DNA from 2 places in the Brevibacillus sp. FSL K6-6036 genome. Region 2 is predicted to be linked to the other one. Evidence: riboswitches for the same ligand, from Rfam matches in the RefSeq annotation. Region 2 holds a riboswitch; the other holds the start of a gene.
The links. A riboswitch is a leader RNA that binds a small molecule or an ion and turns the genes downstream of it on or off. The one in region 2 is predicted to bind S-adenosylmethionine.
Positions count from the first base shown of each region.

Region 1 (15,976 bases), 1.9 Mb from region 2:
ACCCTCGGCGTCGTAGCCTCCGGGTCAAAGATTTTCAACGAAGCAGGAGATACCCACTGGAGCGTGCAGCTGATCGAGAAAGGGATAGACCCTGCTCTCAAGGCTGTGGAATTCCGGGCAGCTTTCAACTATCAAACCGTGTTTACAGGCGCAGTCAATACCGCCGCGAATGTAAGCTGGTGGACGAAGCTGAAAAACGAGTTCGCCTGGACGACGCTGCAAAACGGGCCAGCCAGCGTTTTTCTGGCCAAAGTCGGGGCGCCGTTCGCCGCGATTTCCGCTGGATTCGGTGTGTATGATGTCGTTCAGGGAGCGAAGAACAACGACGGCTGGAAAATCGCAGAGGGCTCCGTCGATATCATCGGAGGTCTTGCCGGAGTGGCGTTGCCGTTCCTGCTTGCGACGCCTGCTGCACCGATCGTGGCGGGGATTGCACTTGGAGCGGCAGTTGTGTCCACAGCTCTGAAGTATCGGAAAGAAATTGCCGCAGCCGCCAAATGGGTGTGGAACAAAGGCAAAGAATTGGGCCGATACGCATGGAACGCGACGAAAAACTTTGCCGCAAATACGTGGTCCGCAATAAAGAAGACAGCGAGCCAGGCTTGGAGTGCAACAAAGCAGGCTGCAAGCAGGGCGTGGGCCGCGACGAAGAAGACAGCTAGTCGTGCTTGGGCCGCGACGAAGAAGACAGCGAGCCGTGCTTGGGCCGCGACGAAGAAGACAGCGAGCCGTGCTTGGGCCGCGACGAAGAAGACAGCGAGCCGTGCTTGGTCTGCAACGAAGAAAACAGCGAGCCGCGCATGGTCCGCAACGAAGAAGACAGCGAGCCGCGCATGGTCCGCAACGAAAAAGACAGCGAGCCGCGCATGGTCCGCAACGAAAAAGACAGCGAGCCGCGCATGGTCCGCAACGAAGAAGACAGCAAGCCGTGCCTGGTCTGCAACGAAGAAGACAGCGAGCCGCGCATGGTCTGCAACGAAAAAGACAGCGAGCCGCGCATGGTCCGCAACGAAAAAGACAGCGAGCCGCGCATGGTCCGCAACGAAGAAGACAGCGAGCCGCGCATGGTCCGCAACGAAGAAGACAGCAAGCCGTGCTTGGTCCTCGACAAAGAAGACAGCAAGCCGTGCATGGTCTGCAACGAAGAAGACAGCAAGCCGTGCTTGGTCTGCAACGAAGAAGACAGCGAGCCATGCTTGGTCTTCGACGAAGAAGACGGCGAACCGCGCATGGTCTTCGACGAAGAAGACAGCAAGCCGGGCGTGGAGCTCGACACGCAAGGCAGCCAGCTCTGCACGAAACGCAATCGGAGGCTTCTTCAGCAATGTACGAAAGTCATTTGGTTGAGTCGACCGGATGATGGAAAGGACGTTACCATGCAACTGAAAAAGATAAGCAGCATCATGATGGCGACGTGCCTGCTCCTCTTTCTCGCCGCTTGCGGCGGGGAGAGCAGCACGTCCGCCCCTGCTACCGGACCGGAGAACGGAGCTGACCGGAAGCTTCAGTATCGCGCTGAACAACTGGCGAATCTGCAGCAAGAAGATCTGGAGGAGCGGATAAAGCAGTTGGAAGCGGTAAAGGATCAGCTAAAAGCAAAAAGGGATGAAATCATCGGCCAAGGCGGAAAGTGGGTCGAATCGAAGCTTTCCGTATTGGAGCATCAAGAACCATTTCGAACAGAGGAAATGAAAAAATATTTGACGACACTGATGGATCTCTATCTGCCGCTGGCTGAAGGCAGCGTGGATGTCGTTCCAGTGACGGCAGCCTACCAGGAGGACGGCTCGCTTCTCGCGGTGATGCTGCTGCGAAATGGCGTACCAGGGAAAACACTGACGTCTGCCGATCTTTCGAAAGCTGTGCTGACGATTTACCAAGCAGATGGACAAAAGGTAGTCGAGGTTCCGTTTGCTCCGAATGCTCAGGACATTGGCAGTCTTTCGACAGGGGAAGCACGTCCGCTCAGCATCGTCGTTGACAAGAAGGACGTTCTGAACAGCAATTATTCATTCCAGCAGGAAGGGTATGTTTTTACACTGCAAGGCTTCTAAATCAATCAACCATTCAATGGAGGGATTCGCAATGAAACAAGCACTGGTGAAATTTTGGAAAGAAGAAGAAGGACAGGCGCTCAGCGAGTACGGCTTGATTCTCGGCATTATCGCGATTGCCGCCATCGCTGGCCTGGTCGCCATGAAGGATAAGATTGTCAAAGTATTTAAAGATATTGCTGACGGTCTTGGCAAGGGCAGCTGAGTTTGGAAATGTTCACGTACGGTCTTTGTCTGTTCGGTCTGACGATCGCGCTTATCTTTGACGTGTGGAAATATCGAATCCCCAACCTGTTGACGGTATCGCTCGCGCTGGCCGGACTGGCAAACGGCACCATTCTGTACGGCTGGTCCGGCTTCGTGGAGCATCTTTTGGGCTTGCTGGCCGGACTTGGAATATTTCTTGTCCCTTACCTGATGGGAGCCTTTGGCGCCGGTGATGTAAAAATGATGGGCAGCATCGGTGCGGTCATGGGTCTTCCCTTTATCGTCACCAACAGTTTTGTCGTGATCGCAGTCGGCGGAGTCATCGCAGCCGGGATCGTTGTCGCTGCGCGAGGCTTTAAAGGGACATGCGAGTTGCTCTATCTCTTTATTGTCTATTTGTGTAGCGGAAAGCTGAAGGACTTTTTACATGTGCTGAAAGATCGCTCCCAGCCGGTATTTCCGTACGGCATCGCAATATTTATCGGAACGGTGGTGACCATGTATTGGGGATCCGCAATCGTCTGAGACAACTTGTCAAAAGAGAAGAAGGGCAGGCCATCACGGAATTTGCGATTGTCCTGCCTGTCATGATCCTGCTGATCACGGGCATCCTCGTTTTTGGACATATGATGTACGCCAAAACCCTCGTGGTCTTGTCTGCCAGCCAGGGAGCGCGGGTGGGCGGCGCTGTCTGGGATGATGAGGGGGCAGGAGCCGCGCGGGCCAAAATCCGCAACACCGCCCTGTCCATTCTAACGAACGGCTTGAGCGGGTCTCACGATGTCCAGATCCGGGAAACGGGAAATGACATCAGCGTGACAGTCACTTATGACTACCCGGTGACGATCCCGATCATCAGCGCGTTTTTCTCCAATCCTGTTGTAAAGCTTGAGCATACGGCTGTCTATAAAGTGCTATAGCGGTGGGACAAAAATCCTGAGCAGGAAAGAATGAGGTCAGATGAAAATACCAGCGAAGTGGAAAAAGGAATGGAAACGAAAGTGGGGCCGGTGGAAACGGGACGAAAAGGGCGGCGCCCTGGTGCTGTTCGCCGCTTTTCTTCCTGTCCTTGTGGCTGTGGCCGGGCTGGTCATTGACACCGGGGTGATCGCCTATCATCAGGCGAAGCTGTCCGAGGCCACTGACGCTGCTGCCTGGGCGGGACTGGATTCGTATGACCGCGATCTCTGGAATGTAGAGCCGCCCGAAGAACCGCAGGTCGTGCTTGTACCGGGCGAAGCACGGTCGCTAGCAGCCAGCTACCTGGCGATCAATTATCCCCAGGCTCAGCTTACCGGTGTAGAGGTGAGCGGTGGCACCATTGTCGTGAAAGCGGAAGCGGAGTGCCAGTTTTTCTTCATGAAAATGTTTGGCATCCAGGGGACCACCTTGTCCGCATCTGCGGAGGCGAGGATGGAAGAGTAAAGGACGGCCACCCGCGACCGTCCGTACAAGATACGGTATTACATTCTGCTGCTCTCCTCTTGGTATACGTCGAAATCGAATGCTTCTTTTCTTGTGCGAAGCTCCAGGTACAGCAGGTAGTAGGCGGCGCCCTCAAACGGCAATATCAGCATTTCGCGTATGAGGAAGAGCAGGAAGGCTATCGCCGGCTGACTGGCAATTGCCGGAAACAAAAAGCCGGGCAAGTATTGCAATACTGCTCTCACGACGGCAAAGATCAGGATGATGCCCAGGACGCGAAGCGTGGAGCCCTTTACCAAAAAGAGACTTCGCTTCAGTGCCGCGATCGCCCCCATCCCTTCAAAGGCGATCACCTGAGGAAAGACGGTAAACCAGATCATGAGCAAAATGCCCGGAATAATCAGCAGTAGCGTACCTAATGCCACCCCTGCAAATTCAAGCAGGCTGGCAAGGATAACGACGGGCACCAGGCTGCCAAAGGCCGTCAGCGCCTGAAGCTGCTGATCCCATTGTGTTCCCAAATGAGATCGTTTCAAAACGATTCCCACGTAGACGAAATAGAGGGACAGCAGAATGCCGTTGACCGGCGTCATGATCAGCGGGCTGAACGCTTCCTTCAACTGCTGGGACTGTGCCCATCCTGTCAGCGCTTGCTCTGACCAAAAGAGAAGGGAAACGATCAGGAACAGGAAGGGAAACTGGCTGAGCCAGATCCGTTTCCCCGTTTTCAGACTATGGCCCAGAAGAACTGAAATGGGCTGAGGTTGGATATTCGATGGCTGAATGATCATGGTCACGATTCCTTTCGTTAGCTTGTAATTTCCAGTCGATCGCCTATTTCAGTCTGCGTGTTGCGGATCGTATGGGCAGGCAGTTCGATAACATAGGCCGCCCTTTTTATAAACGGAGTATACCGCCATGGTTGCAGCTCCTCCATGAGATGGACGATCTCGCCGTGTTGATCGACAAACAGACAGTCAATGGAAAAACGCATAAACCAGGTATGGACAGCCTTGCACGGGTTTATGATCAATGCCTGTCCCTCCGGGAGCGTGCTTCTCCCGAGCAAGCCGAGCATCCTTGTGACCGACGTGTCGGCACATTTGGCCTGCTGTGCGATCATTCTGTTTTTCGTTGCATTCCAAATCTTCATAAACGCCCCTCCGGGCTGGATATTTTGCCCAATCTGGCATTTGTTCTACATCATAACAATTCTGGATTTTTCTATCAAGCCCATTGAGACGAGGCGGGATGACGAAAGGAAACGATTCAGACATGGCATGGAAAAAGTGGATGCGCATTCTCTTTCCGGAGCTTCAACTGCTTGACCATATACGGGAGCGAGGGTTTTCGGGGAAAAAGGCAGAGCGTCAGCAACAGCCCGAAACATCGCCATTTCGGCAGAGCGGGATGGCCGGGCAAAGCCAATCGCTAGCCTCGTCTGCGGGAAAAGAGACCTTTGGCCCTTTGGCCAGCGGAAGAGAGGCAGTGGCAGATACCGTCCGGGGGTGGAACAAGCATGCCTGGGTCCGGTCCCGGGCCGAGCTGGAGGATCTTTTCCCGGCCATCATCGAAGAGGTTAACGGGCAAATCAACCGGCAGGAGCCGTTCGTCTACGAAGTGGCGATCGCCTACAAAAAAAGCTTTTTGCTTCGGGAAAGCGGAAAAGTCCAGCACAGGCTCCTGCTGGCCGGACCCGAAGGGACGGGCAAGCTGCGAACATTATCTTTGCTGCTCGATCAGTTTTGCCGAAAGCGGCTGTTGCCGTACGGCCACGTCACGACGGTCGATTTGGACAGATATGGTGAGCGGGAGGCACATACGCTGTTTCTCCTCGACTGTGCAAATGCCTTTCGGGACGGAATCGGGACGGTTTGCTTCAGAGGCATTGAGCGGGCTGGCCCGGAAATCGTCCAGTACGTTACGAAGCTGTTTGCAGATGGCTTGATCCGGACTCCGGAGGGGGGACAGATAGAGGCCTCCGACTACTTCCTGGTCCTCCATGTGGACCAGCCGTCTCCCAAAAGCGAAACAGCAGGAGCCGCTGAACAAATGGAGCGAAGGACGCTGGAGAAAATGATTTCGCCAGCCGTTCCGCAAGCCCTGGTAAAAAGTCTGGATACGTGCGCGTTCACTGCTGCCCCCGGCCTTGATACTCTGGCGAAGCTGCTGGGAGAAAGGTGTCTGGCGCAAGCAGAAAGGCTCGAAGCGGATATCCGGCTGACCCTTTCTTTTGAAGAGTCCGTTTTTCAAGAGCTCGCCAAACAGGTAGAACAGACAAAACGGTACGAGAAGGCGATTGAGGAATGGGTCACACATGTATTTACCCCGCAATTGCTGGACTGGAGAGCGAGAGGAGTGCTTCGTTCCGATCAGGAGGCGCTGGTGGCTTTCCGGGAGGGAGAGCTCGTTCTCGTCAGCGGAGCGGTCAGCTTGCCGCTGCCGGGTTTGGCGAGAGGGCAGGAGCAGGAGCTTTCAGAAGCTTTGCTGGAGCTGGAGCAGTTGACCGGATTGGACGCCGTTAAGAAATTCGTTCGAGAATGCCTGGATGTCGTGACGGCTGAAAAAAAGCGAAGCCTGACAGGCCAAACGAAGCTTCCCATGTCGATGCACATGGTGTTCTCAGGCAATCCGGGTACGGGAAAAACAACCGTAGCCAGGCTCGTGGCCCGCATCTGGAAAAGCATGGGGCTGCTGTCGGGCGGTCAGTTGGTCGAGGTGACCAGACAGGATCTCGTAGGCGAGTATATCGGCTCCACAGCCGCCAAAACCGCAGAAAGGATAAAGGAGGCGATTGGCGGCGTGCTGTTTATTGATGAGGCATACACACTGTCCCGGGACCCTGCCGATCTGTACGGCCGGGAAGCCATCGATACACTGGTCAAAGCGATGGAGGACCACCGGGACCAGATGATCGTTATCCTGGCCGGCTATACACGGGAGATGGACGCCTTTCTGAAAGTGAATCCCGGTCTTCGCTCCCGCTTTCCGCTGCAGATCGAATTCCCCGACTACACGCCGGAAGAGATGGCGGAGCTTCTGGAGAGAATGGTAATCGTCCGCGGGTACGAAATCCATCCCGATGCCCGTCAGCATTTGCTCGGAATGATTGAAGGCAAGCAGGTACGGGGCCGAAGCGATACCGGAAACGGGCGTCTGGTTCGCAACCTGTTTGAGGAAGCTGTGAGGAGGCAATCAGCTCGTCTGGCCCAGTTGGAAGCGGGGGCGGAAGAGTGGAGGTGGCTGCGAGCTGAAGACTGGGGCATCGGTGATAAGGAGTGCGGTACTGCAGAGAACATAATGGCCGAGCTGGAGGAGGAACTGGCTGCCGTCGTGGGATTGGAGCCGGTCAAATACATGGTCAGGTCTTTGGCGGCACAAATCCAGATCGCACAGCGGCGGAAAGCGGCCGGAATACCCGATGCGGCGGGACAGACGCTGCACATGATTTTCCAAGGGAATCCCGGAACAGGCAAGACGACGGTGGCCCGGATCATTGCGCGGCAGTTGTATCGATTGGGCGTAATCAAGCGGGATGAGCTGATTGAAACGGATCGCTCCGGGCTCGTCGCCGGTTATGTGGGGCAAACGGCACTCAAAACGCGGGAAGTCATCGAGCGTGCGCTGGGGGGTGTGCTCTTTATCGATGGAGCATACGCACTGGCGGGGGCCGAAGGTGACTTTGGCCGGGAAGCGATCGACACGCTGGTCAAGGCGATGGATGATTTTCGCGACAGTCTCGTCGTCATTCTGGCAGGCTACGGCGAGGATATGACCGGGTTTTTGGCAAGCAATCCCGGCTTGCGTTCACGGTTTCCGACGATCATTGAGTTTCCGGATTATACACCTGATGAATTGCTGCAAATCACCCGGCAATTGTTGGCGCAGCGAGGCTATGAGGCTTCTGCTGCGGCAGAGCGAGCCATACGGCAGCAGTTTGTTCAGACGCAAGGGGACAAGATGGCGGGGAACGGACGCTTTGTCAGGAATCTGTGTGAACGGGCAATACGCTCGCACGCCATGCGCCTGAGCCGAAACAAACACGCAACCATACAAGAGCTGGCCATGTTGGAAGAATGCGATGTGGTGGAGGAGGCTATCTATGAAAGCAGCTAAGGCGATGTTCGCGGTCTGTTTCTATCTGCTCCTGCTCCCCTGTGTACTGATCCTGGTCACCATGCCGCTGTTCTCTATCCTCGACATGATCGAGGTAGCCAAGTACGAGGCTCCCCGTCTGGGGTATCCCCTGATTGTGCTGGGAGTGATCGGCGGACTGTTGTTCGCATCCGTCCGGGTGGGAGCCTTGCGAACCTTGTACCGAAAATACCCGGTTTTGCTGCCTTTCCTGCATATCGCTTACTTTATGGCGATTGGAACATCTGCAGGTCTGGAAGTGATGAACCAGTGGGCAGACAGCTTGTTGTTTCCGAAGTGGCTGGCGATAGGAGGAGCGGTCGTGATTGTTCTGGTGACCCGGGTCTTCTTGTCTTACTGGTACTGCAAATATCCGATTAGTCTCACCGTGAGAAAGCAGGGGTGATGCAAGTGGAAGAGTCGCGCCGCATGTCAAGCAAGTCGGAGACGAGGGGAGATGCGCCTCGGTCATACGCTCCGGACAGCAGAAGCAAACCCGAGCCCCATGATGCGGTCCCCGGCGAAAAAGGAATCGGAAAATCATTTTTGCTGGCAACCATTTTGATTGCCGCGGCCGTCTTCTTTACGGGGGGACAACTGCCGGAGGGGGATGCCGCTCAGATCGTCAATAGCCGGGTCAGCACGTCCGTCGCAGCCGGTGAACAGTTGTTTGCCGAAGAGAATACGGCCGGTTTGGAAGCGAAGGATTTTGTCGTAGAGAGCCCTGCCGACGAAGCGGGGGAGGCAACCATGCTGATTTGGGATTTCAACGCCGAAGACGGAGATCAGATCGAGATCCTTGTCAATGGAAAGTCGGTATACCCCGTACTTACTTTGACGAATCAGCCGGCAGCGATCAGCGTTCCCGTCCCGAGCGTAGTGACGGTAAAAGGCCTAAAAGATGCCGGAGGAGGCATTTCGTACGCTGTGAAGCTTCCTCAGTCCGGTCTTGCTTACTTTAACGCCGTTTCTGTTCAAGGTGTAAATACCTATACGATAAACCTGAAGAATTAGGGGGTGCCACCATGTCCATACAATCGAATACCGGGGAGCCTACTACCCATTACATCAAAGTCGTACCGGCTGAATTGGAGCTGCATCCCGGTCAAACCGCACAGTTGAAGGCGTACCTCGTCTGGATGGATGGACGGGAGGAGGACATTACTGAGCAAGTACGCTGGAGCACAGATCAGCCACAGATTGGCACAGTAACCAAGGCAGGTGCTGTAACTGTAGGTGTGGTCGGAAACATGGTCGTCCTGGCCCAGTATGAGGGGCAGCGGACGGAAACGCACATCCAGGTGACGGCCGCCGCCGGACCAGTCAAAAAAAAGAAGAGCTGGGGCAATCGCAAAAGCCTGATCATCGGAGGAGCGATCGTGGCAGTCACGCTGATTATTAACGGCGTCGCACTGTCCCAGATGAGCGGCGGAAAAGGCGATTCGGCAAGTGCCCAGCCAGAACCCGCTCCGGCCAACCAGACCTCCGAGAGCAAAGAACTGCCAGCAGAGGAGACGGAGGAGCCCAATGGGTCCAGCCCCGCAAGTGACGGAGATAGAAAAGATATGCGCTCGTCCCTGTTTGGATTTGCCAAGGAAAAGGCAGTTGCAGCCATAGAGACAGCGTCCAGTCTCAGCGGGCAGGGGAAAGAGCTGATGCCATCTGTTCCCTCAATGCCGCAGCCAGAGCTGCCAGCGGAACAGGCGGTACAACCGCCAGCAGAAGCGGCAGCGACGCCCAGCCCGGCGGCGACAGCGGAGACTGCCGCAAAAGCCGCTCCTCCGACAGTCGCAAAAAAAGAAGCCGCCCCCAGACCGAAGAAAGAAAGCCCAAAAAAGCAAAGCACGCCGACTCCTAGCATACAGCCGCAACCACAACCAGCAAAGCCCAGTCAGGTTGCGGCAAAGCCCGCCCAGCCAAAGCCGCAGCCAAAAGCCGCACCAGCCCCTGTGCTTGTGCCGGTCCAGCAGAACGGGAAATGGGGCTATGTCAAACAGATCAATCCGTTTGACAAGGAGCTGGCGATTGCGTATCAATTCGACCATGCGACAAGCTTTTCCGAAGGGCTCGCTGTCGTGAAAAAGGGCGGGAAGTTCGGGTACATCAACGCCGAGGGAAGCCTCGTCATCGATTGCCAGTACGAGTACGCCACGCCTTTTAAAAATGGCGTCGCCACAGTCAAACAGAACGGGAAGCTGATCCAGATCGATAAAACAGGAGCAGTCCACAAGTAAACGGAAATCCGATAATCGCATGGTATTCCCGTCCGTCAGCATCAGCACGATCACTTACCTAGGGAAAATGTTGCCCGAAGCATTATTTGGAAAGGAGTACTGAGAAATGTACAAACGTTATCTTGCCTGGATCGTTATGTTCGGTCTGTTCGTCCAAAGCTTTTTTGTCCCCGGCGCTTCTGCGGCTCCCGCATACTATGAGGATATTCAGGGGCATTGGGCCCAAAAGGAAATCGAGGAACTGAGCGCACTGAATGTTTACCGCCTCAAGTACGGGTATTTTCATCCGGACAATCCGGTTACCAGGGGCGAAGCGCTGGCTTTGCTGAACCGGGTGCTGGAAGGCATCTATGGTCCCTTGGAAACAGCCAAGCCAAATACGCATGTGGATCAACGGTTCTCTTATAAACAGGAAACGGAACAACTCCTTGCCAATATGCGCGCCATGCTAGACATACAAACCGGATTTGTCAATTCCTTCGATCCGGGAGAAAGCATGCTGTACTACCTGCACTTATCCGAACGTGGAGGTATGAAGCAGCCACAGAAGAACAACATCGACTGGTGGCTGTCCTCCGATTATTTGCAAAAGCCGTTGACCAGAGAAGAAGCGAGCATGATCCTGTTCCATGTCCTGGCTCCTTACAAAATGCGGGCGACAACCCTCAAGCTGGATGAAGTGAAGCCTTACTATACGGGCTACTATCTGTGGAAGCACGATCCCAAATACGAGGATACGGCATCGCCCTATGCGGCAGCGATTTCCGAATTCTATCTCTTTAACGCAGACAAAAATTTTGACCCGAAAAAACAAATGACACGAGCGCAGTTTGCCATCGTCCTGAAACGCTTGCATGATCTTTGGAAACGCGATACGCCTCAGCAGTTCAAGGAAACGCAGCTTCGCCAGAAAAACATCGTCAACCTCTTCCTCACCGCCGCCAATCAGGCGTATGTCCAGAAGGACCCGTCGCGGATCGGGCAGTTTTTCAGCAAGGACGCCCAAGAGTCACTGGAAGAGATCGCTCCGCTCCCTCTGCATGATTACAGCGGCAGCCTGGTGGTCAGGAAAGATGACAGCAATCCGAAGCGATTGTGGGTGACAGGAAGCTATCAGCATACGCTGACAGGAAATTATCAGGTGGAATACTCTTTGGAACAGGAAGAATCAAGCCCGTATGGCTGGAAGATCGTAAGAGTAAATTACCAGCAGAAGTAGTTGGGAATTTGTAGGGGGATTGGTCAGGCGCTGGCTTTAGCAGTTGCAGTCCAGGTGAAAAATGCAATGGCTGCACATCCAACTAAAGCGATAAACAGCGATTGACCCGTAAAGCGAGCAAAAGAAGCGGACGGCCCATTCGAGAGCTGTCCGCTTTTCATTTTTCATCTTCTGCGGGAAACCGGGATGATTTGATCACGGGGATAGCGAATATTCCGGAAAAGGCAAAGGAGAGGTGCAAATGACAGAATCAACGGAAAGGGACTGCTTTCAAAGATTGGTTCAAAGGCTTGAACCCCAAAGCAAGCTGGTTCGCTCCTGGGAGTTGAAAGGCGGTGTCTCAGCGCAGGTGACGGCGCTTGAAATCGAGCAGCTTGACGGCAAAAGGAAAAAAATGGTTGTGCGCCGGCACGGTGCGGCAGACATTTCACAGAATCCCCATGTGGCAGCAGATGAATTCAAGCTGATGGAACTCCTGAAGTCTGTGGGGGTGGCCGCGCCAGTGCCATTTTTCCTGGATCAATCAGGCGAGATTTTTTCCACGCCGTACGTCGTGATTGAATACATCGAGGGAAAGACTGAGTTCACTCCTGCCGATGTGACCGACCACGTTTTCCAGCTAGCTGCGCAGCTTTCCAGGATTCATAGTGTGGACGTCTCGAAGCTGGATTTGTCCTTTTTGCCCAAACTGGAGAAGGCATGTACCGAGAAAATCGAAAAACGGCCGGCAATCACAGATGAATCGCTGGGTGAGGGACGCATTCGGGATGTTCTGGAGGCAGTTTGGCCATTTCCTTCGCGGAATCCATGCGTACTGCTGCATGGAGATTTTTGGCCAGGAAATGTAATGTGGAGGGACGGACAGCTTGCTGCAGTGATCGACTGGGAGGACGCGCAGCTCGGAGATCCGCTCGCGGATGTTGCCAACGCCAGACTGGAGATTCTGTGGGCATTCGGCATCGAGGCGATGCTTCGTTTTACCGGTCGCTATCAATCCTTGACGAAGTTCGATTTTACAGACCTGTCTTACTGGGATCTGTTCGCAGCTTTGCGCCCGGCTTCCAAAATATCCGACTGGGGACTCGATGCGTCTACGGAACAAAAGATGCGGGAGGAGCACAGTTGGTTTGTCGCCCAGGCATTTGAAAAGATAGGGACAGGGAAGGGGAAAAAATCCTAGTTGACAGGTTTGAAAGCAGCCATTATATTCTGTATATACAAAAGGTTTTGATATGAGAATATGAACTCTTATCCAGAGAAGGCTGAGGGACTGGCCCAATGAAGCCCGGCAACCTAGCGCAAAGGAACACGTTTCTTTTGAGCCAAGGTGCTAACTCCTACAGGTAGCGATACCTGACAGATGAGAGGCGAAAATCCGCTGATTTAAGCCTCTTTCATCTGGAAAGAGGCTTTTTTGATGGAGCAAATGGATGTCGATTCCGGTTCAAAACCGCAGAACAGCGTACCGTGTTACTTTAAAAAGGGGGTTTTCCGATATGAAAAAGAAGTTTAGTTTGATTGGATCGCTTATCCTTTCTGTGTCTCTTTTGCTGACAGCTTGCGGCGGGGGCAACAGCGCGTCTTCCGGAAACGGCGGAGCGGGTGGCGGCTCCGGCGAGAAAGCAAAACGGATCGCGCTCGTGATGCGGCAAAACGTAGGCACATTCTCGGCTCAGTACATTGCCGGCGTCAAAGCCGAAGTAGAAAAGAACGGCGGAGAGCTGACTGTTTTCAACGCAGATACCGATCTGTCCAAAATGGCTTCCAACCTGGATGCGGCGGTCAACCAGCGTTTCGACGGCATTCTGATTGACCACGGCACTGCAGAAGCACTGCAGCAAGGAGCAGAAAAGGCTGTGAAGCAAAACATCCCGCTCGTGCTGTTTGATACAGACATCAAGCTTCCCGGGGTTCCTGTAGTAGAGCAGGATGACCAGAAGCTGGCTGAGCTTAGCCTGGAGAAGCTGGCTGAAGATACCGGCGGCAAAGGAAACATCGTGAAAATTTGGGTGGCTGGCTTTGCACCGATGGAAAAACGCCAGATCACGTACGAAGCCTTTTTGAAGAAATATCCGGATATCAAGGAGGTTGCCGCTTTCGGCAGCGCCACCAACAACACCGCGCTGGATACGCAATCGCAGATGGAAGCCATTCTGAAGAAGTATCCAAACAAAGGAGATATTACAGCGGTCTGGGCTTCCTGGGATGAGTTCGCCAAAGGAGCGACCCGCGCCATTCAGCAAGCCGGCCGTACCGAGATCAAAGTATACTCGATCGATTTGAGCGACGAAGACCTGCAGCTCATGCAGGATCCCTCTACCTCGTGGGTAGCGACTGCAGCGGTAGACCCGGGCAACATCGGACGGATTCAAGCCCAAACCGTCTTCAAAAAAATCAACGGCGAGCAGGTGCCGGACAGCGTCAAACTGAATCCTGTGCTGGTCAAGCGAGACGATTTGCCGACGGACAAGAAAATCACGATGGGAGATCTCTCCCAGTACGTGAAAGAATGGGGCAAGTAATCCTGCATAGATGGTGTAGCGTAATCCCGTTGATCATCCATCAACGGGATTCTTCCTTAATAAGGGGGGACAGAAAATGACGACTTTGCAGATGAACGGCATCATGAAGCAGTTCTCTGGCGTACCCGCGCTCCGTTCCGTCGATTTCGAAGTGAAAGCGGGAGAAGTTCACGCTCTGCTCGGAGCCAACGGAGCGGGGAAGAGCACGCTGATGAAGATTTTGACGGGAGCCTATGTGGCGGACGGAGGCTCCATTGTGATTGATGGCAGGGAGGCCGCGATCCAGTCGCCGCAGGATGCCAAAGCGCTCGGGATTCAATGCGTCTATCAGGAAGTGGATACGGCGCTGATCCCGTACCTCAGTGTAGCGGAAAACATATTGCTCGATCGCCAAATCCAAGCAAAGGGCTTGATCAGCTGGCGCCGCTTGTATGAAGAGGCGGAAGCGATTCTCGCAAGGTTTGGCTTTTCCATTCCTGTGAAAAAGCAGGTGGAAGCCTGTACGCTGTCCGAAAAGCAGCTGATCCTGATCGCCCGGGCGACGGTACAGCAGGCCCGATTCATTATTTTTGACGAACCGACAGCTCCGCTCAGCAACACGGAAACAGAGCGGCTGTTTCAGATCATCGAGCAGTGCAAGCAAGCGGGGTTGGGCATTATCTACATCTCCCACCGGCTGCCGGAAATTTTTCAAATCTGCGACCGGATCACCGTCATGCGCGATGGACAACGGATCTCTACCAAAGAGACGGCGGACACAACGATGGACGAGGTCATCGCCGCGATGCTGGGCAAGACATTCTCCGAGGAGTTCCCGAAGACCCAGGTGCCGATCGGCGAGACCATCCTGGAAGTGAAAAACGCCAGAGGAGGCAAGGTTCGCCGAGCGGACCTGCATGTGCGCGAGGGAGAAATCGTCGGTGTCGTCGGCCTGGTTGGAGCAGGGAAGACGGAGCTGGCACGTCTGCTGTTCGGCGCGGATGAGTGGGAGGATGGCAAGCTGATTGTAAACGGCAGGGCTTTGCGGCTTCGCACGCCGAAAGAGGCAGTCCAGGCGGGGATCGTCCTCGTGCCGGAGGAGCGCCGCAAGGAAGGGATATTCGTAGAGGAGTCGGTCGCCCGCAATCTGTCGGTGGCTACCCTGGCCAAATGGTCGCCAAGGGGCTTTGTGAAGCAAAGACTGGAGTCGGAGCAAGCCGAGAAGATCGTCCGAAAACTGGGGGTAAAGACAGCGGGCATTCGTCAGCCTGTCGGCCACTTGAGCGGGGGAAACCAGCAGAAGGTCGCTATCGGAAAATGGCTGGATACGGATGCGCGCATCTTTATGTTCGACGAGCCGACGAAGGGTGTGGACATCGGGGCGAAAAGCGACATTTACCGCCTGATCGGCTCGCTCGCCGCGGAGAAAAAAGGCATCCTGTATTTTTCCTGCGAGTTTCCCGAGGTGCTGGGGATTGCGGACCGGATCCTCGTCATGTTCGAGGGACAAATCGTAAAAGAGCTGAGCCGGGAAGAAGCGACCCAGGAGTCAATCATGTATTACGCAAGCGGGGGTGAATAAGATGGAAGCAAAAAAATACAGCTTGTTTGATTTTGTCTACAAATACGGAACGGTTGCCGTGATCGCCATCGTCATCCTGCTTTTTAGCCTGACCAATCCTTATTTCTTTACCTATGCCAACATCACGGATATTTTGCGCTCCATCTCCATCGTCACATTTGTGGCCGTCGGTGTTACGTTTTCCTTGATTGTCGGCGGATTCGACCTGTCTGTCGGTTCGACCGTCTCCTTGACTACCGTTGTCTCCGCATCGATGATGGTCTGGTACGAACAAGGAGCGGTCGCGACATTGACGGTTCCGATCGTTCTGGCCGTTCTGGTGGGCTTGATCAACGCGCTGTTGGTCGTGAAGATTCGGATTCCCGACCTGTTGGCGACCTTGGCGATGCTGTACATCGTAAACGGCGTCCATATGACCTATTCAAAGGGCTACTCGATCTACGCCAATATGCCGATGGAGGACGGGACGACTGCTCCGGGCAAATTTCAGGAATGGTTTCTCTGGCTGGGGCAAGGCGAGATTCTCTCCGTACCGGTGCCTGTGCTGCTTACCTTTTTGCTGGTGGCGGTCACGCATATTTATTTGACCTATACGAGACAAGGGCGCATGCTTTATATGA
Region 1 covers NZ_CP150173.1:386,998-402,973, forward strand. Annotated here, with positions in the region: gene NST37_RS02195 (hypothetical protein) at 1-1,347, shown strand, start outside; gene NST37_RS02200 (SLAP domain-containing protein) at 1,377-2,054, shown strand; gene NST37_RS02205 (Flp family type IVb pilin) at 2,086-2,259, shown strand; gene NST37_RS02210 (A24 family peptidase) at 2,268-2,786, shown strand; gene NST37_RS02215 (TadE family protein) at 2,765-3,181, shown strand; gene NST37_RS02220 (pilus assembly protein TadG-related protein) at 3,222-3,686, shown strand; gene NST37_RS02225 (hypothetical protein) at 3,725-4,477, opposite strand; gene NST37_RS02230 (DUF192 domain-containing protein) at 4,495-4,839, opposite strand; gene NST37_RS02235 (AAA family ATPase) at 4,962-7,802, shown strand; gene NST37_RS02240 (hypothetical protein) at 7,789-8,226, shown strand; gene NST37_RS02245 (hypothetical protein) at 8,250-8,834, shown strand; gene NST37_RS02250 (WG repeat-containing protein) at 8,846-10,054, shown strand; gene NST37_RS02255 (S-layer homology domain-containing protein) at 10,161-11,273, shown strand; gene NST37_RS02260 (phosphotransferase family protein) at 11,515-12,453, shown strand; SAM riboswitch class I at 12,519-12,640, shown strand; gene NST37_RS02265 (sugar ABC transporter substrate-binding protein) at 12,770-13,795, shown strand; gene NST37_RS02270 (sugar ABC transporter ATP-binding protein) at 13,872-15,356, shown strand; gene NST37_RS02275 (ABC transporter permease) at 15,358-15,976, shown strand, end outside.
Region 1: another riboswitch for S-adenosylmethionine. It lies ahead of NST37_RS02265 (sugar ABC transporter substrate-binding protein); the one in region 2 lies ahead of NST37_RS18210 (pyridoxal phosphate-dependent aminotransferase).

Region 2 (15,976 bases):
TGTTCAAAATCTCGTTGGTCCATTGCGCAGTCCCTCCTTTTTTATAGGGTGCCTTGCCAGGGAAGGAAGATACATTCGTTTTGCGCTAGAAAAAGAGATCGTGTATGAAGCTGATCAAAAAAATGAAAAAAACAATGCTCGAAATGATGCGAGTCATGTCGACCCGAAATTGTGAAGGCTCATAATCGCGCTTAGACAAAGCAGTGCGAGGATACAGAGCGGTAAGCCCTGTGATCGCTAAAAAGAAGAGGTAAAACAAGAAATCGAAAATAGACCCCATGGATAAAATCACCACCCGTTACTGGTCATTTACGGATTGGCTCGGGAGACGGTTTCACAGTCCATGAGTGACATTCTATCAAAGGGTGCGGTTTGTAAAAAAGGCAAATATTGCAGCAGCAGCCGTTAGCTCGCGCAGGATGGGGAAGCCGGTTGCACAAAAAAACAGGCAGAACACCGTCTAAGACGATGTCTGCCTGCTATGGGTGGGTGCTGTAATGGAAATATTGGGTAAAGCTTATGCGTTTACCGGTTTGCCTTCGTCGAGAAGCTGACGCAGAACGGTTTGCAGAATACCGCCGTTGCGATAGTAGTCTACGTCAACCATGCTGTCGAGGCGTACGATTACGTCGAATTCGAAGCTGCTGCCGTCTTGGCGAGTCGCTTTCACTTTGACGCGTTGGCCAGGCTGAACATTGTCAGAGAGGCCGAGGATGTCAAAGGTTTCGCTGCCATCGATGCCGAGAGACTTCCAGCTTTGACCGTCTGCGAATTGCAGCGGCAGTACGCCCATGCCTACCAGGTTGGCGCGGTGGATGCGCTCGAAGCTTTCTGCGATAACAGCCTTGATGCCGAGCAGGAAGGTGCCTTTTGCCGCCCAGTCGCGGGAAGACCCTGTACCGTACTCTTTACCGGCCAGAACAACCAGTGGAGTACCGTCTGCTTGATATTTCATGCACGCATCGTAGATGGACATGACTTCGCCCGTCGGCAGGTATTTGGTTACCCCGCCCTCGGTGCCAGGTGCCACTTGGTTGCGGATACGGATGTTGGCAAACGTACCGCGCATCATGACATCGTGGCTTCCGCGACGAGCGCCGTAGGAGTTGAAGTCTTTGCGTTCTACGCCGTTTTCTTGCAGATAGCGGCCAGCCGGGCTGGTCGGCGAGATGTTTCCGGCAGGGGAGATGTGGTCAGTTGTGACAGAATCACCGAACAGCGCGATGGTGCGTGCTTTCAGTACTTCGTCGATGTGACCTGCGTCTCCAGCCAGGTTTTTGAAGAATGGAGGCTCCTGGATGTAGGTGGATTTTTCATCCCACTCGTACAGATCGCCTGTCGGAGCGTCGATTTTGTTCCACTCTTCGTTCTGTGTGAATACTTTTGCGTATTGCGCACGGAACAGCTCCGGATTCATCGCTTTGCCCATTGCTTCGTTGAGCTCTTGCGGAGTTGGCCAGATGTCTTTCAGGTAAACGGGTTGACCGTCGTTGCCGATGCCGATCGGATCTTTGGTCAGGTCGATGTTCACGTTGCCAGCCAGCGCGTATGCGATAACGAGCGGAGGAGAAGCGAGGTAGTTCGCTTTCACCTGGGCGTGAATACGGCCTTCAAAGTTGCGGTTACCGGACAGGACAGCCGCTACAGTCAGATCGTTGTCAGCGATTGCCTTGCTGGTTTCTTCCGGCAGCGGACCGGAGTTACCGATACAAGTGGTGCAGCCGTAGCCGACGACGTTGAAGCCGATGGCGTTCAGAGAGTCGATCAGACCAGCGTCGATCAGGTATTGGGTAACGACACGGGAACCTGGAGCCAGGGAGCTCTTCACGAACGGAGGCTTTTTCAGGCCTTTTTCAACCGCTTTCTTCGCCAGAATACCTGCGCCCAGCATAACGCTCGGGTTGGAGGTGTTGGTACAAGAAGTGATTGCCGCGATAACGACGGAGCCTGTTTTCAGGGTCGCAGTTTCACCGGTCGGATAGGTTACTTGCGCTTCAGCAGCGATTTTCTCTTCGGACAGACCGAAGCCGCCTTTTTCGATTGGCGTACGCAGGCTTTCGTTGAAGGATTCCTTCATGGAAGTCAGCTCTACGCGGTCTTGCGGGCGCTTCGGACCAGCCAGGCTCGGTACGACGGTGGACAGATCCAGTTCCAGTGTTTCGGAGAAGACAGGATCTGGCGTGTCGTCTGTACGGAACAGGCCTTGTGCTTTGGTGTAGGTTTCCACCAGGTTGATCAAGGACTCTTCACGGCCGGTTTGACGCAGGTAGTTGAGCGTTTCCGCGTCTACCGGGAAGAAGCCCATGGTCGCGCCGTATTCAGGAGCCATGTTGGCAACCGTAGCGCGGTCAGCCAGCGAGATGTTGGACAGGCCAGGACCGTAGAACTCTACGAATTTGCCGACAACGCCTTTTTTGCGCAGCATTTGTGTTACAGTCAGTGCCAGGTCGGTAGCGGTAGAGCCTTCTTTGAGGGTACCGGTCAGCTTGAAGCCGACGACCTCTGGCGTTACGAAATAAAGCGGTTGGCCGAGCATTCCTGCTTCTGCCTCGATACCGCCAACGCCCCAGCCGAGTACGCCCAGACCGTTGATCATGGTGGTGTGGGAGTCGGTACCTACGAGGGAGTCAGGGAAAGCGACGAGCTCGCCGTTTACTTCGCGGGTAGCGATTACCGATGCGAGGTACTCCAGGTTTACCTGGTGAACGATACCGGTCGCAGGAGGAACCGCACGGAAATTGTCAAAAGCGGTTTGAGCCCAGCGCAGGAAGCGGTAGCGCTCCTGGTTGCGTTCAAATTCCAGCTTCATGTTGTTATCGAGAGCTTTGTCGTTTCCGAAATCGTCAACCATGACGGAGTGGTCGATAACGAGATCAACCGGTACGAGCGGGTTGATGCGCTTCGGATCTCCACCGGCGCGCTTCATGGCGATGCGCATAGCGGCGAGGTCTACGACAGCAGGAACACCAGTAAAGTCTTGCAGGACAATACGGGCAGGCATGAGCGGCACTTCTTGATTGCCGTCGCGTCCTTTTGTCCAGTTTGCCAGTTGTTGTACGTGTTCTTTGGTAATGGCGCGGCCGTCAAACTGACGAACTGCCGCCTCCAACAGGACTTTGATCGAGAATGGCAGCTTGGAGATCTCGCCGATTCCTTGTTCTTCCAGGCCTTGCAGGCGGTAGTATGCGTACGCTTTATCGCCCACTTGCAGGGAAGACTTCACGTTGTAAGCATCGTGTGTAGCCAATGTGCATAACCTCCCTAATTATTTCGGGGTTTCATCTGGTGAAACATAGTTTCGTTTCTTCATTACGAACCTATTATACTCGATTTGTTTCCCCGCTTCTACCCCAAATTTCATCCTTTATACACAAAATCACTCGGAAAAAACACGATGCCGCTTTGACGGTAGAGCTAGGAAAAATAACCAGACTCCATGTATTATCCCGTTTACATTCCGTTTACATTCATGCGGTATCGTTTCTCCATGCATAAAACCGGATGGGAAGTGAAACGAACGGGAAAATCGCCGCATTGCCAAAGAAATGGTGCAAGGGTGTTGGGGGAATCAAGCGGAAAGCTTTAGGAGAGGAGAAATCATTATTTATGGAACAGACACATACGCAAACGAAGACAAAAACAGGAAACTGGCGCTCTTTTTACGAGCTGATCAAACAGACCAACCCGTCCAAGCTGAAGTTGGGCGTGGCCTTGTTCATGAGCATCGCCACGACGCTTGTCAGTCTGGTGATCCCGCTGTTTACGCGAAATCTTGTGGACAGCTTTACGCTCGCTTCGATCACCACCGGACAGATTGTGCTGCTGGCCGTGGCCTTCATCGCCCAGGCCATCGCAGGAGGGCTGACCATCTATCTTTTGAATCACGTGGGGCAAAGCATCGTCGCCGCTCTCCGGGACAGGCTGTGGAAAAAGCTGCTCGTCCTGCCCGTAAGCTATTATGACAACCACCGGACCGGGGAAACGATCAGCCGGATGACGAATGATACCGGAGTCGTAAAAGGGCTGATCACGGATCACCTGTCCAGCTTTTTCACCGGGATCATCTCCATCATCGGTTCGGTAGCGACGCTTCTCTACCTCGACTGGCAGATGACGCTGACGATGCTGATTGCCGTTCCGCTGTCACTGCTCATTTTGGTCCCGCTGGGGCGGCAGATGTACAAAATATCGAAGGGACTGCAAGACGAGACCGCCAGCTTCACCACCATCATGAATCAGGTGCTGTCGGAAATCCGTCTCGTCAAGGCATCCAATGCCGAGCCGCACGAGTACCAAAGCGGCAAGCGGGGAATAGAGAACCTGTTCCGTTTCGGATTAAAGGAAGGCAGAGTACAGGCGCTGATCGGTCCGCTCATTTCGTTTGTCCTGATGGTGCTTTTGGTCGTCATCATGGGATATGGAGGAATGCGCGTTTCCACGGGCGCTTTGACGGCAGGAGAGCTTGTCGCGTTTATTCTTTATCTGGTTCAAATCATCATGCCGCTCGGGCAGTTCACCCAGTTCTTTACCCAGCTGCAAAAAGCGATGGGTGCGACAGAGCGGATCATCTCCACGCTGGAAGCCGATGAAGAAGACCACGCTTCGGGACGGCCGCTGGAGGATGCGGGGCTGCCGATCCATATCGACCGGGTGACGTTTGCCTACGAAAACGGGGAGACCATTCTCGACGATGTAAGCTTTCGGGTCGAGCCGGGGAAAGTGACGGCGATCGTCGGACCGAGCGGCAGCGGGAAGACGACTTTGTTCTCCCTGATCGAAAGGTATTATCAGCCGACTGGCGGAACGATCCGGCTCGGCGACAGCCCGATCAGCGACTATACGCTGTCGTCGTGGCGGAGCAAAATCGGTTACGTGTCCCAGGAAAGCCCGTTGATAGCAGGGACCATCCGGGATAACATCTGCTACGGAATCTCGCGTCCTGTCAGCGAGCAGGAGTTGAGGCAAGCTGCTTCGATGGCATACGCCGATCAATTCATCGACGAGCTGCCGGAAGGATATGACACACAGGTCGGCGAAAGAGGCATGAAGCTGTCGGGCGGACAGCGTCAGCGCATCGGCATCGCCCGGGCGCTGCTGCGCAACCCGCAAATTCTGATGCTGGACGAAGCGACCTCCAGTCTGGACAGCAAATCCGAGATCATCGTGCAGCAGGCGCTCAACAATTTGATGAAGGGACGCACGACACTCGTCATCGCCCATCGCCTGTCTACGGTCGTAGATGCCGATCAGATTGTCTTTCTGGAAAAAGGAAGGATTACCGGAAAAGGAACGCACGAAGAGCTGCTTGAAACACATGCGATGTACCGCGAATTTGCCACGCAGCAGCTGCGAATGAAACAGGAGGTGTAGGCAAATGGCCAAACTGCTGGTTGTCGATGACGATCCGCATATTCGCGAACTGGTCAGGGTCTTTTTGCAAAACGAAGGCTTCGATATCCTGGAGGCAGCCGACGGTCAGGAAGCCATGGCTATCATGGAGACGGATCAGGCGGATCTGGTTATCCTCGACATCATGATGCCCCGTATGGATGGATGGGAGCTATGCCGCGAGCTCAGGAAGCATTACGACATCCCGCTGCTCATGCTGACAGCCAAGGGAGAGACTGCGCAAAAAATCAAAGGCTTCGAGCTGGGAACGGACGACTACCTCGTCAAGCCGTTCGAACCGGCGGAGCTCGTTGTTCGCGTCAAGGCGCTGTTAAAGCGGTACCGGATCGCAGCCTCGCACACGGTACAGGCCGGTTCGCTGCAATTGAACCGGAAGACATTTGAAATCGGGATGGGCGGCCAAAAGCTGACGATTCCTCCCAAAGAGTTCGAGCTGCTGTTCAAGCTGGCCAGCTATCCGGGGCAGACCATCTCCCGCGAGCAGCTGATCGAGCAGATTTGGGGCTTTGACTTCGAGGGCAATGAGCGAACCGTCGATGTGCACATCAACCGCCTGCGGGAACGCTTTCCCGAGTCGGAGTGCGGCTTTCAGATTCGAACCGTTCGGGGGCTCGGGTACCGACTGGAGATCAGGCCATGAGCGTTCATCCGCACAGGAAGGTGATATGGCTCAGAGTCCTTGGCGTCATCGGCTTTGTCATCTACATCAATCTTTGCTGGTCTGCTGCGTATTGGATTACGCAAGGCCTGTACCCGAAAATCGGGATCGAGCCTTCCGAGTTTGTCAGGGGACTGGTCAACTCCTTTTTGGGCTTTCTCATCTTTTTTTGCTCTATGTTTCTTCTTTCACGGCTTGTCAGGCCGCGGCATGTGGAGCTTTTCCAACTGCTGATCGACGCATTGAAACGGATCGCCAAAGGGGATTTCAGCGTCAAGCTCGATATCAAAACGGAGCACCAGTGGGGGCAGCTCGTCGAGAACATCAACCATATGGCGGAGCAGCTGAACGAAATGGAGCAGATGCGCCAGGAGTTCATCTCCAACGTCTCTCACGAAATCCAATCTCCGCTGACCTCGATCAGCGGCTTCGCCCGCGCCTTGCGAAGCGAGCATCTCACCCGCGAGGAACAGCTCCATTATCTGGATATTATTGAAACGGAAAGCAAGCGCCTGTCAAAGCTGAGCGACAATCTGCTGAAGCTCACATCGCTGGAAGCGAGGCAGCATCCGATGGAGCGGAAGCGCTACCGTCTCGACGACCAGCTTCGGAGCATCATCCTGGCATGTGAGCCGCAGTGGCTGGAGAAAGGCATCGAGCTGGACGCAGAGCTGGAAAAAGTGGAGCTCGTCGCGGACGAGGACATGATGAGCCAGGTTTGGACCAACCTGCTCGGCAACAGCATCAAATTTACTCCCCCGGGCGGTACGATCAGCGTCCGTGCCCAGAGAATAGGGGGAGAGGTGGTCGTGCAGATTTCCGATACCGGCATCGGCATTTCAAGGGAGGATCAGGAGCGGATATTCGAGCGGTTTTTCAAGGCGGACAGATCGCGGAATCGGGCCGTTGGGGGCAGCGGACTTGGCCTTTCCATCGTAAAAAAGATTGTCGATTTGCATCAGGGAAAGATTGCCGTACAGAGCCGGCCAGGCGAAGGAACAACCTTTATCATCACATTCGCGGAGGACAAGAAAGTCCCCTCTCTTCCTTAAAAAGAAGGGGACTTTTTGCAATGCTCGCCGTGCGCTCAAGCTCCGATATACCTGGCATGGAGAGTGCGGGCCAGACTGACGTCATCCGTTCCTTGCACGAGCACCCGCCCGTCTGGAAAGACGACCAGCGTGTGCGGGTCTACGTGGAAGCGCAGGAGAAACTTGTTGCGTTCCACCTGGCCCAGCGGGGAAAGCCGTTCAGCGACCACATCCAGATCAAGCGACATATTGCTGGCAGGGGAGATTTGCACCGTATCCCGGCCGCACAGGGAGACGGCTTGGCCCTCTTGCGAATCCGGCTGCAAAAAGGAGAACTGCCGCTGGCCGCATGTCGGACAGTCATCGCGACGCCCGTTCGCCACCTTGATCTGGTGGTGGCGATTGTTCCACAAGTCGAAATGCTCCAGATTGGGGTTTAGCGCATCGGTGTCCCCGACCAGGATTTTGAGCGCTTCTGTCGCCTGATAAGAGGCCACGATGTGAATGATCGGGCCAATTACCCCGGCCGTATCGCAGGTCGCCATTTCACCCGGATTGGGCGGCTCCGGAAAGAGACACCGCAGGCAAGGCGTCACGCCCGGGCGAATGGAGGCAAACGTGCCGGTCGCGCTGACCGCTCCGCCGTACACCCAGGGAATGCCGTGTTTGACACAGACGTCGTTTACGAGATAGCGCACCTGGAAGTTGTCGGTGGCATCCAGCACGAGATCGACATCGGCGAGCAGAGACTCCGCATTGTAGGCGGTCAAGTCAGCCACGACAGGCTCGATCGCGACTTCGGAATTGATCCGCGTCAGCTTGGCGTGGGCTGCGATGGCCTTGGGCAAATGCTGCCGGGCATCGTCCTCGTCGTAGAGCATTTGCCGCTGGAGGTTGCTCGGTTCCACAAAATCGCGGTCGATGAGCCGGACAAAACCGACGCCTGCGCGAACCATGTGATTGGCGGACACCGTACCCAGCGCTCCCATGCCGACAATCGCTACACGGCTTTGCGACAGCCGCTCTTGTCCCGCGCGGCCGATAGGAGGAAACAGGATTTGACGGGAATAACGCGTATTCACGGTAGGTTAGCTCCTTTCCACGTCATCCGGAAGCGCTGTCGGGTTCCAAGGTCCTTGCTGATGGCCCTTCCACTCGCTGCCGTCCTCCCAGATTTCCTTCTTCCAGATCGGTACGATCTGCTTCAACCGCTCGATCGCGTATTCGCCAGCCTCGAAAGCCGCTTTTCGATGCGGCGTCGCTACGGCAGCGACCACCGCGATCTCCTCGATGGCAAGCTCGCCGATCCGGTGATGCATCGCCAGCTTCGTACCCGGCCACCGCTCTTCAACCTCGGACGCGATCTGCTTCATTTTTTCCACTGCCATTGGCTCGTAGGCTTCATAGGCAAGCAATACGGTACGCTGGCCGTGCGTGAACTCCCGGACGGTTCCGACAAAAGCGAGGACAGCGCCGGCATGCGGATTGGACACGAGCTTGACCAGTTTGTCAGCGCTCAGCGGTTCGGTCGTGATGGCAAAACGAGGGTCCTGACCGCCGCTCACAGGTGGCAATATGGCGATTTCGTCTCCGGCCCGGATGGCCGTATCCGGCTTGGCATACTCTTGATTGACGGAGATAAAGCAGCTGCCGAGCAGGGAGGACAGCGCAGGGTATTGGCTGGATGCGGCTTGCAGCAGGTCCTGTACGGTTGCTCCCTCCGGCAGTGTCAGTTGTATCGTTCGCTCGCCGGCCAGCTCGGCCAAACCGGCAAATAAAAGGACAGATATTTGCATGTAGCACTCCTCGTTTCCCAAGGGTTATTTATAGGAAGGAAAAGCTTCTCTCTACTTGTGACGATAACATAATTGCGCCTAACTGCCAAATCCGAGAGCGACTTCTTGCAGATTCCCGATTGATTTTCTACAGTGCTGAATGTAAGGTTAGATTATCGAAAAAGAAGGGCATTCCCAGGCGGAAAGCAAATGGGAGGAAGAAATGAACGACGAATTAACGCATTTTAACGATCAACAACGGGCCAAAATGGTGGACGTCTCCGAAAAAGAGGTAACCAAGCGGGTAGCGGTGGCTGTCAGCAAAATCACGATGAAGCCGGAAACGCTGCTGCGCATTCGCGAGGGGCAGATTGCCAAGGGGGATGTATTGGCTGTCGCACAGGTAGCCGGAGTAATGGCTGCGAAAAAGACGTGGGAGATCATCCCGATGTGTCATCCGCTGCCGCTGACGGGCATTGACATCCGCTTTTCGTATGCGGACAAAGCGACATTGGATATCGAGGCAACCGTCAAAACGACCGGCAAGACCGGCGTGGAGATGGAGGCACTGACAGCCGCAAGCGCAGCCGCGCTCACCGTTTATGACATGTGCAAGGCCATGGACAAGGAAATGGTAATCGGGCCGACGTATCTCCAGAGCAAAACCGGCGGGAAAAGCGGAGATTTTTATCGGAGCGAGGCGTAAACATCAGATGAGTCGACTATGGAATTCCTATCCGCGCAGCATCCGGCTTCTGGCCGTTGCTGCCGTTATTCATTCTACGGGCATGGCCTGTATCTGGCCGCTGGTGACGATCTACATCCACGATTTTCTCGGGAAGCCGCTCACCGTAGCGGGTGTTCTTTTGATGCTGAATCAGGGAGCGTACCTGATCGGCAGTCTGACAGGCGGGGTTCTCTTTGACCGCTGGGGGAAAATGCGCACAGTATACGCCGCGACAGCGGGAGCGGTAGCCGTAGCTGTGGCACTGGGCTTCACAACCAGCTTTCATACGTATACGGTCTTGCTGCTTTTGAACGGATTTTTCTCCGGCATCATGTTTCCTGTGCTCAATGCCCTGATCGGCCTCTTGTGGCCTGACGGCGGCCGCAAGGGCTTGAATACGGTTTATGTGGCACTCAATATCGGGGTAGCGATCGGTTCCGCCTCGGCGGGAATGCTGGCGAGCATTTCCTTTGCCTGGACTTTCTTTGGAAATGCGGCGCTGCAGCTGGCAGTTCTGTTTCTCTTTATCTTTTTGAGCCGCACGGTCGATCTTGAGCGCGGTCAGGAAAAAGAAGGCCGGCTCGTGGCAGCGTCGGCGAAGCACACAGAGGAAGGTGAGGGGGCACAGCTGCCTGCCGCGGGATTGGCGGAGAAGGCCGGCGGATCAAAAGGGGCCGCGGCGGCAATGGCGACGGATGCCGCTCAAGCTGCCGGTCGCCCGATGGCATGGCTAGCGCTCGGTCTGTTGTCGGCAGGGTTGTTGGTCTGCTGGATTATTTACTCGCAGTGGACGACTGTGCTGTCGGCGTATATGCAGTCGCTGGGCATCACGCTCAGGGAGTACAGCCTGCTGTGGACGCTGAATGGTGCTTTGATCCTGTTCGGGCAGCCGTTTATCTCCTGGGTGATCAGGCACTTCGCCCGTACGCTGAAAGCGCAGTTGCTGTTAGGCGCCTACGTCTTTTCGCTCTCCATGCTGATCTTGTCCCAGACGACGGTGTACGCCGGTTTTTTCGTGGCCATGTTTGTCATTACACTGGGTGAAATGCTGGTGTGGCCTGCCGTCCCGACCATCGCTGCCGAGTTGTCTCCACCGGGACGTGAAGGGTTCATTCAAGGCCTCATCGGGGGCGTAGGCTCAGGAGGACGCATGGTCGGCCCGCTGATGGGCGCCGTGATCTTTGAAGCGCTCGGAGCAAATGGGATGGTCTACTTCATGGCTGCTTTGGCTTTGGTCGCTGTCGCTTGCTTTACCGTGTACACGTCCTTTGTAAAGCGTCCTGAGATGAAGGCAGCTCTGCCTGCTCCGGAGAAGCTCGGGTCATGACAAGCAATGCTTGGACGGATACTCGTAGCTGTCAGGCGAAGACCAGCAGGCTTTCAGCCGAGGCCGCTCAGGCTGTCAGTCGAGGCCCCTCAGCCTGTCAGTGAGGCTCCTCAGTTTGTCAGTTGAGGACCGCCAGGCTGACAGTTGAGGACTGCCAGGCTGTCTAACGAGGCCCTGCAGGCTGCCGGGCCAGCAACAGCAAAGCAGCCCGGGCCATGGTTCGGGATATTGTATTGACACTCCCAACCTGCTCAAGTAGTATAGTAGACATTCAAAGTAAATAGGTTGCTGTTAACTTATCCAGAGAGGTGGAGGGACTGGCCCGATGAAGCCCGGCAGCGGATCTTGCAGGATATTCTGCAGATGCTGTGCCAATTCCAGCAGGAGCGATCCTGACAGATAAGAACGTGGAGACGCACGATCCGCCCCTTTTTCTGTTCAGGAAAAGGGGCTTTTTGCATGCCTGCTTCGATGTCTGGATTATTTTTGCGAAAGAAAGGATAGAAAGCCAATGCGCATCCAACCATCTGCCATGGTGGACCGACTGCCGACGCAGTTTTTTGCCACGCTGGTAGCGAAAACAAACAAGGCCATCGCGGCCGGACATGACATTATCAATCTTGGACAGGGCAATCCCGATCTCCCGACACCGCAGCATATCGTGGAAGAGCTGAGCGAGCAGGCCAAGCGCCCTGTCCATCACAAATACCCGCCGTTCAGCGGCAGGCTGGAGCTGAAGCAGGCCGTCGCCCACTGGTACAAGGAAGAGTTCGGCGTGGAGCTGGACGCGGAGGAAGAGGTAGCCATCCTGTTTGGCAGCAAGACAGGTCTGGTTGAGATTTGTCAGGTGCTGCTGAACCCCGGGGACGTCGCTTTGGTGCCCGATCCAGGTTATCCGGATTACTGGTCCGGCGTGGCTGTAGCTGACGGCCGCATGGTCATGATGCCGCTCAAGGCTGAAAACGCGTTTCTTCCGGATTACGGCCAGTTGAAGCCGGAAGATTTGGAAAAAGCCAAGCTGATGTTCCTCAATTACCCGAACAATCCGACGGCGGTCAACGCTCCGGTGGAATTTTTTGAAGAGACCATCCGCTTCGCCCGCAAGCACGAGATCGTCGTCTGCCATGATTTCGCCTATGGTGCGATCAGCTTTGACGGCAAAAAGCCGGTCAGCTTCATGCAGGTGCCGGGGGCAAAAGAAGTAGGAGTGGAGTTTTACACCCTGTCGAAAACGTACAACATGGCCGGCTGGCGCGTCGGGGCTATGGTCGGAAACAAGGAGCTCGTACGGCTGGTCAATTTGATTCAGGACCATTACTTTGTCAGTCTCTTCGGCGCTGTGCAGATGGCGGCGGCAAAAGCGATGACCGGCTCGCAGCAATGCGTACATGATCTCGTCTCCGTCTACCAAAGCAGGCGGGATGTGCTGTTCGCCGAGCTCCACCGGATCGGTTGGCAGGCCAAGCCTTCAGAGGGCTCGTTTTTCAGCTGGCTGCCTGTTCCCGAAGGGTTTACATCGGTCGAGTTTTCCGATTTGCTGCTGGAAAAGGCTCATGTGGTGGTTGCGCCTGGCGTCGGTTTTGGACCGACGGGCGAGGGGTATGTGCGCGCGGCGCTTCTTTCCAGCGAAGAAAGGCTGGCGGAGGCAGTGCGAAGGATTGAGAAGCTGGGGCTGTTTGCTCGGTAAGCTTGTTGGCGGGCTTCGGGTTATCTTGCTCCTTGTCCAGGGGCCGCGGTGGGGAGAAGCCTGGAAACAGGCTTCTCCTGCGATTCGGGGTGGCACAACAGGCTGAATCAAGCAGGATACTCACGGATAAAGCAGGCTTGATTCGAAATGATACTCACGGATGCCAAAACATAATGACGGCAATCTTTTCAAGAAAGACAGCCTTATTTTTCGTGAATAGCGGAAGCCATACTTGCAACATAAAGCATGGCTTCCCAAGCAAAAGGCCCGGAGCTATGATCGCTCAGGGCCTTTATGATGGCTTGATGGAATCAGGTGATACCCCAGGCCAGCTTTATGGACTAGGAGGGATCGGCGGTTGCCAGTTCAAGTCTATGTACCGTGTTTCGATGGTTTGCAAAGCGAGCTTCAGCTTTTGCGGAGGCTGCTCCATTCCTTTGACAATCAGGGTTTGGACCAATACGACTCCCTTGTCTGAATTCTCCATATACGTCTTGGCAAAATCGGTCCGAACGTCGAAACGCTTGCCGTTTTCGTCATACAGATTCCAGTAAGGGAAGCTCTCCAGTTTTCCCAAGCCCTTCAACTCGATTATCCAGACGGGCTCGAATTTGCCTACAAAAACCCGTCCCACCGTACTTTTGCTTTTTCTCCTGTTTCTTACCTCTACAGCCCGGTTTACCACCAAAAGAAAAGCAGGAAACATCTGCACAAGCATCGATACCCCCAACCAAAGTAGTCGCGAGTAAAATCCGACGATTTCGACCGAGCCATCGCTCGACATAGCTAAAACCTATTCCGCCGATAGATTTGTGAGATTGGACTTATGACGGCCGCAGTGATAAAACAGGTATAAGCGAAATCTAGGGGGAACCGAACATGGAATATTCATTTTCCAAATCAACCAGCGCACTCAGCTCCTCGGCCGTGCGCGAAATCCTGAAGCTGACACAGGGCAATCAAGTATTGTCTTTGGCAGGCGGCCTGCCGGCAGAGGATTCTTTTCCAATCGAAGAAATGAGAGAAGCCTTCAATCGCGCTCTGGATCACGGAGCAAAATCGCTGCAATACGGCTTGACTGACGGGTACATTCCGCTTCGGGAATGGGTTTCGTCCCGCATGAAACAAAAGCATATGAATGTTGGCGTAGAAAACATGCTGATCACTACCGGCTCCCAGCAGGCCGTCGACTTGCTCTGCCGTGTCTATCTGGACGAAGGCGACGTCGTGCTGGTAGAAAATCCAACGTATCTCGCGGCCGTGCAACTGTTCCAATTTCGCGGCATTCGAGCTATTCCGGTGGATGGAGATGCGGAAGGCATGGATATGGAGGACCTTGCCAGAAAAATCGCACAATATCGCCCGAAGATGGCCTATGTCATTCCGACGTTTGCAAACCCGACAGGAAAGGTTTGGAGTCTGGAAAAACGCTTGGGACTGCTGAAACAATGCCGGGAAAACAACATTTTGATTCTGGAAGACGATCCGTACGGGGAAATCCAGTTCGACGGCGAGGCGCCTTATCGCAGCATTTTTTCTCTCGATGAGCATCCGGACGGATCGGCTGTCGTCTACACCAGCACCTTCTCCAAAATCGTCGCTCCGGGTCTTCGAACGGGGTGGGCGATTGGAGACAGCCAGGTGATTCAGATGATGGTAAAAGCCAAGCAGGCAATCGACTTGCAGTCCAGCACAATCGACCAATTTGCTCTGTATGAGCTGCTGTCCCGGTTTGATTTGGAAAGCCATATTCAAAAAATCCGCGACTCGTACAAAGAGCGGATGGAGTGGATGCACGAGCTGCTCTGTCGTCAAACCAGCGGCATGAAGTGGAATAAACCGAGAGGCGGAATGTTCCTCTGGGTAGAGCTGCCGGAGCATGTACACTCCGAGAAGCTGCTGGCGCAGGCTGTCAAGGAAGGCGTCGCGTTTGTTCCCGGTATCCCGTTCTACGCGGACCAGCCTCAAACGAATACGATGCGCCTCAACTATACGCTGCTGGATCGGGAACATACCGAACTGGCGATCAACCGCTTGGGCAAAGCGTTTGCGGAGTACAGCCAGCTAGTCGCTCACTAGCGATAAATGAATACGTGGATCGAATAAAACAGGGTGTCCCGAAGTCTTTGACGACGGGGGCACCCTGTTTTTTGCAGCCTCGGTTATTATTCTTCTGTTTCCTCCAACGTGCAGATCGCACTCGGCCGCTTGATGCGGAGCACGACACACTCATAGACGCGGAACAGGCTGTTCATTTGCTCGTCTCCGAGGAAGGACGTATCGAAGTCTTCCGCAATAGCCAGGTCAAGGTTGTGACGGCCGGTTGCGACCAGGACGCCGGATCGGCCCTTGATGGTCGGGGATTGGAAGACGCCGTCGGTGACCAGATTGCGGACGTGCTCGATTTCCAGTACATTCGTTCCCTTGTGTACGCGGTGCAGAAGCGAGTACAGCTCAGGGGAGACGACCAATGCGTATGGACCGCTGTGTCCCATCTTCAACAGCTTGTTGCGCGCTTCCACGATGTCGGCAAAGGCATTGCCCGACTCCATCCAGTCGCTCTTCAAGTGGGTGAGACGCCCCTTCACATTCATCAAGCCCGGCAGGTCCAGACCCGGGGAGCCGTTGAAGATCAGGTCATCCTCCATGAGAGCGCAGCCGGCTGCCGCATTCGCAGCGGCACTCATATCCAGCGGCATACCCAATGTCCGGGCTTGGGCCACATCCCGCCAGTACAGCATGAAGTCTTTGTACAGGATGGGAATGGTCAGGCTGACCCGTTTGCTGGGCTGGGTCATTTCCAGCGATTCGCCGCGCAGGTTCAATCCGCCAAAGCGGGACTCGTCGTAAATATCGTTGGTAATCGTCTGAATGCCCTCACCGAGCGGGCCGTAAATATCGAGAAAGCGGCGGCCAACCAGCTGGCGTCGCGCCATATCAACAACGGTTTCATCCAGTTGCTTCCATTCATCGTGAGTCAAAGGGGAATCGGGATATTTGCGGAGCTTGTCCATTCCACATACCTCCAAATCGTTTCTGTTTACCTGCCGGAATCTGCAAGCAAAGTTTAAAACATGCCTTTTAAGCTGCCTACAGTCAGGCCCTTTCTGCCTGTTTTGGCTGCTGGGGCGGCAGCAGTCTTGCCGGTATTGGCAACTGCCGGAGAAGAGGAGGCTTTCAGATGATCCACCTGGTGGATATCGTATCCCTCGTCATGATCGGTCAGATCAGGCCGGTGCACATCCGAGAAACGCTCGCTTAGCGCTGCCATGATTTCCTTTACGCGGAGGTAGTCCGCCTGGGTGGATTCGCGCATGCTGTTTAGGAGCTGGCGGGTTTCCTCGTCTTTGAACTCATACAAA
Region 2 covers NZ_CP150173.1:3,600,994-3,616,969, reverse strand. Annotated here, with positions in the region: gene NST37_RS18255 (DUF3892 domain-containing protein) at 1-23, opposite strand, end outside; gene acnA (aconitate hydratase AcnA) at 518-3,247, opposite strand; gene NST37_RS18245 (ABC transporter ATP-binding protein) at 3,607-5,370, shown strand; gene NST37_RS18240 (response regulator transcription factor) at 5,375-6,049, shown strand; gene NST37_RS18235 (HAMP domain-containing sensor histidine kinase) at 6,046-7,119, shown strand; gene NST37_RS18230 (ThiF family adenylyltransferase) at 7,155-8,180, opposite strand; gene moaD (molybdopterin converting factor subunit 1) at 8,187-8,894, opposite strand; gene moaC (cyclic pyranopterin monophosphate synthase MoaC) at 9,097-9,579, shown strand; gene NST37_RS18215 (MFS transporter) at 9,587-10,927, shown strand; SAM riboswitch class I at 11,221-11,333, shown strand; gene NST37_RS18210 (pyridoxal phosphate-dependent aminotransferase) at 11,439-12,614, shown strand; gene NST37_RS18205 (hypothetical protein) at 12,949-13,332, opposite strand; gene NST37_RS18200 (PLP-dependent aminotransferase family protein) at 13,494-14,693, shown strand; gene NST37_RS18195 (family 1 encapsulin nanocompartment shell protein) at 14,780-15,628, opposite strand; gene NST37_RS18190 (IMEF encapsulin system ferritin-like cargo protein) at 15,682-15,976, opposite strand, start outside.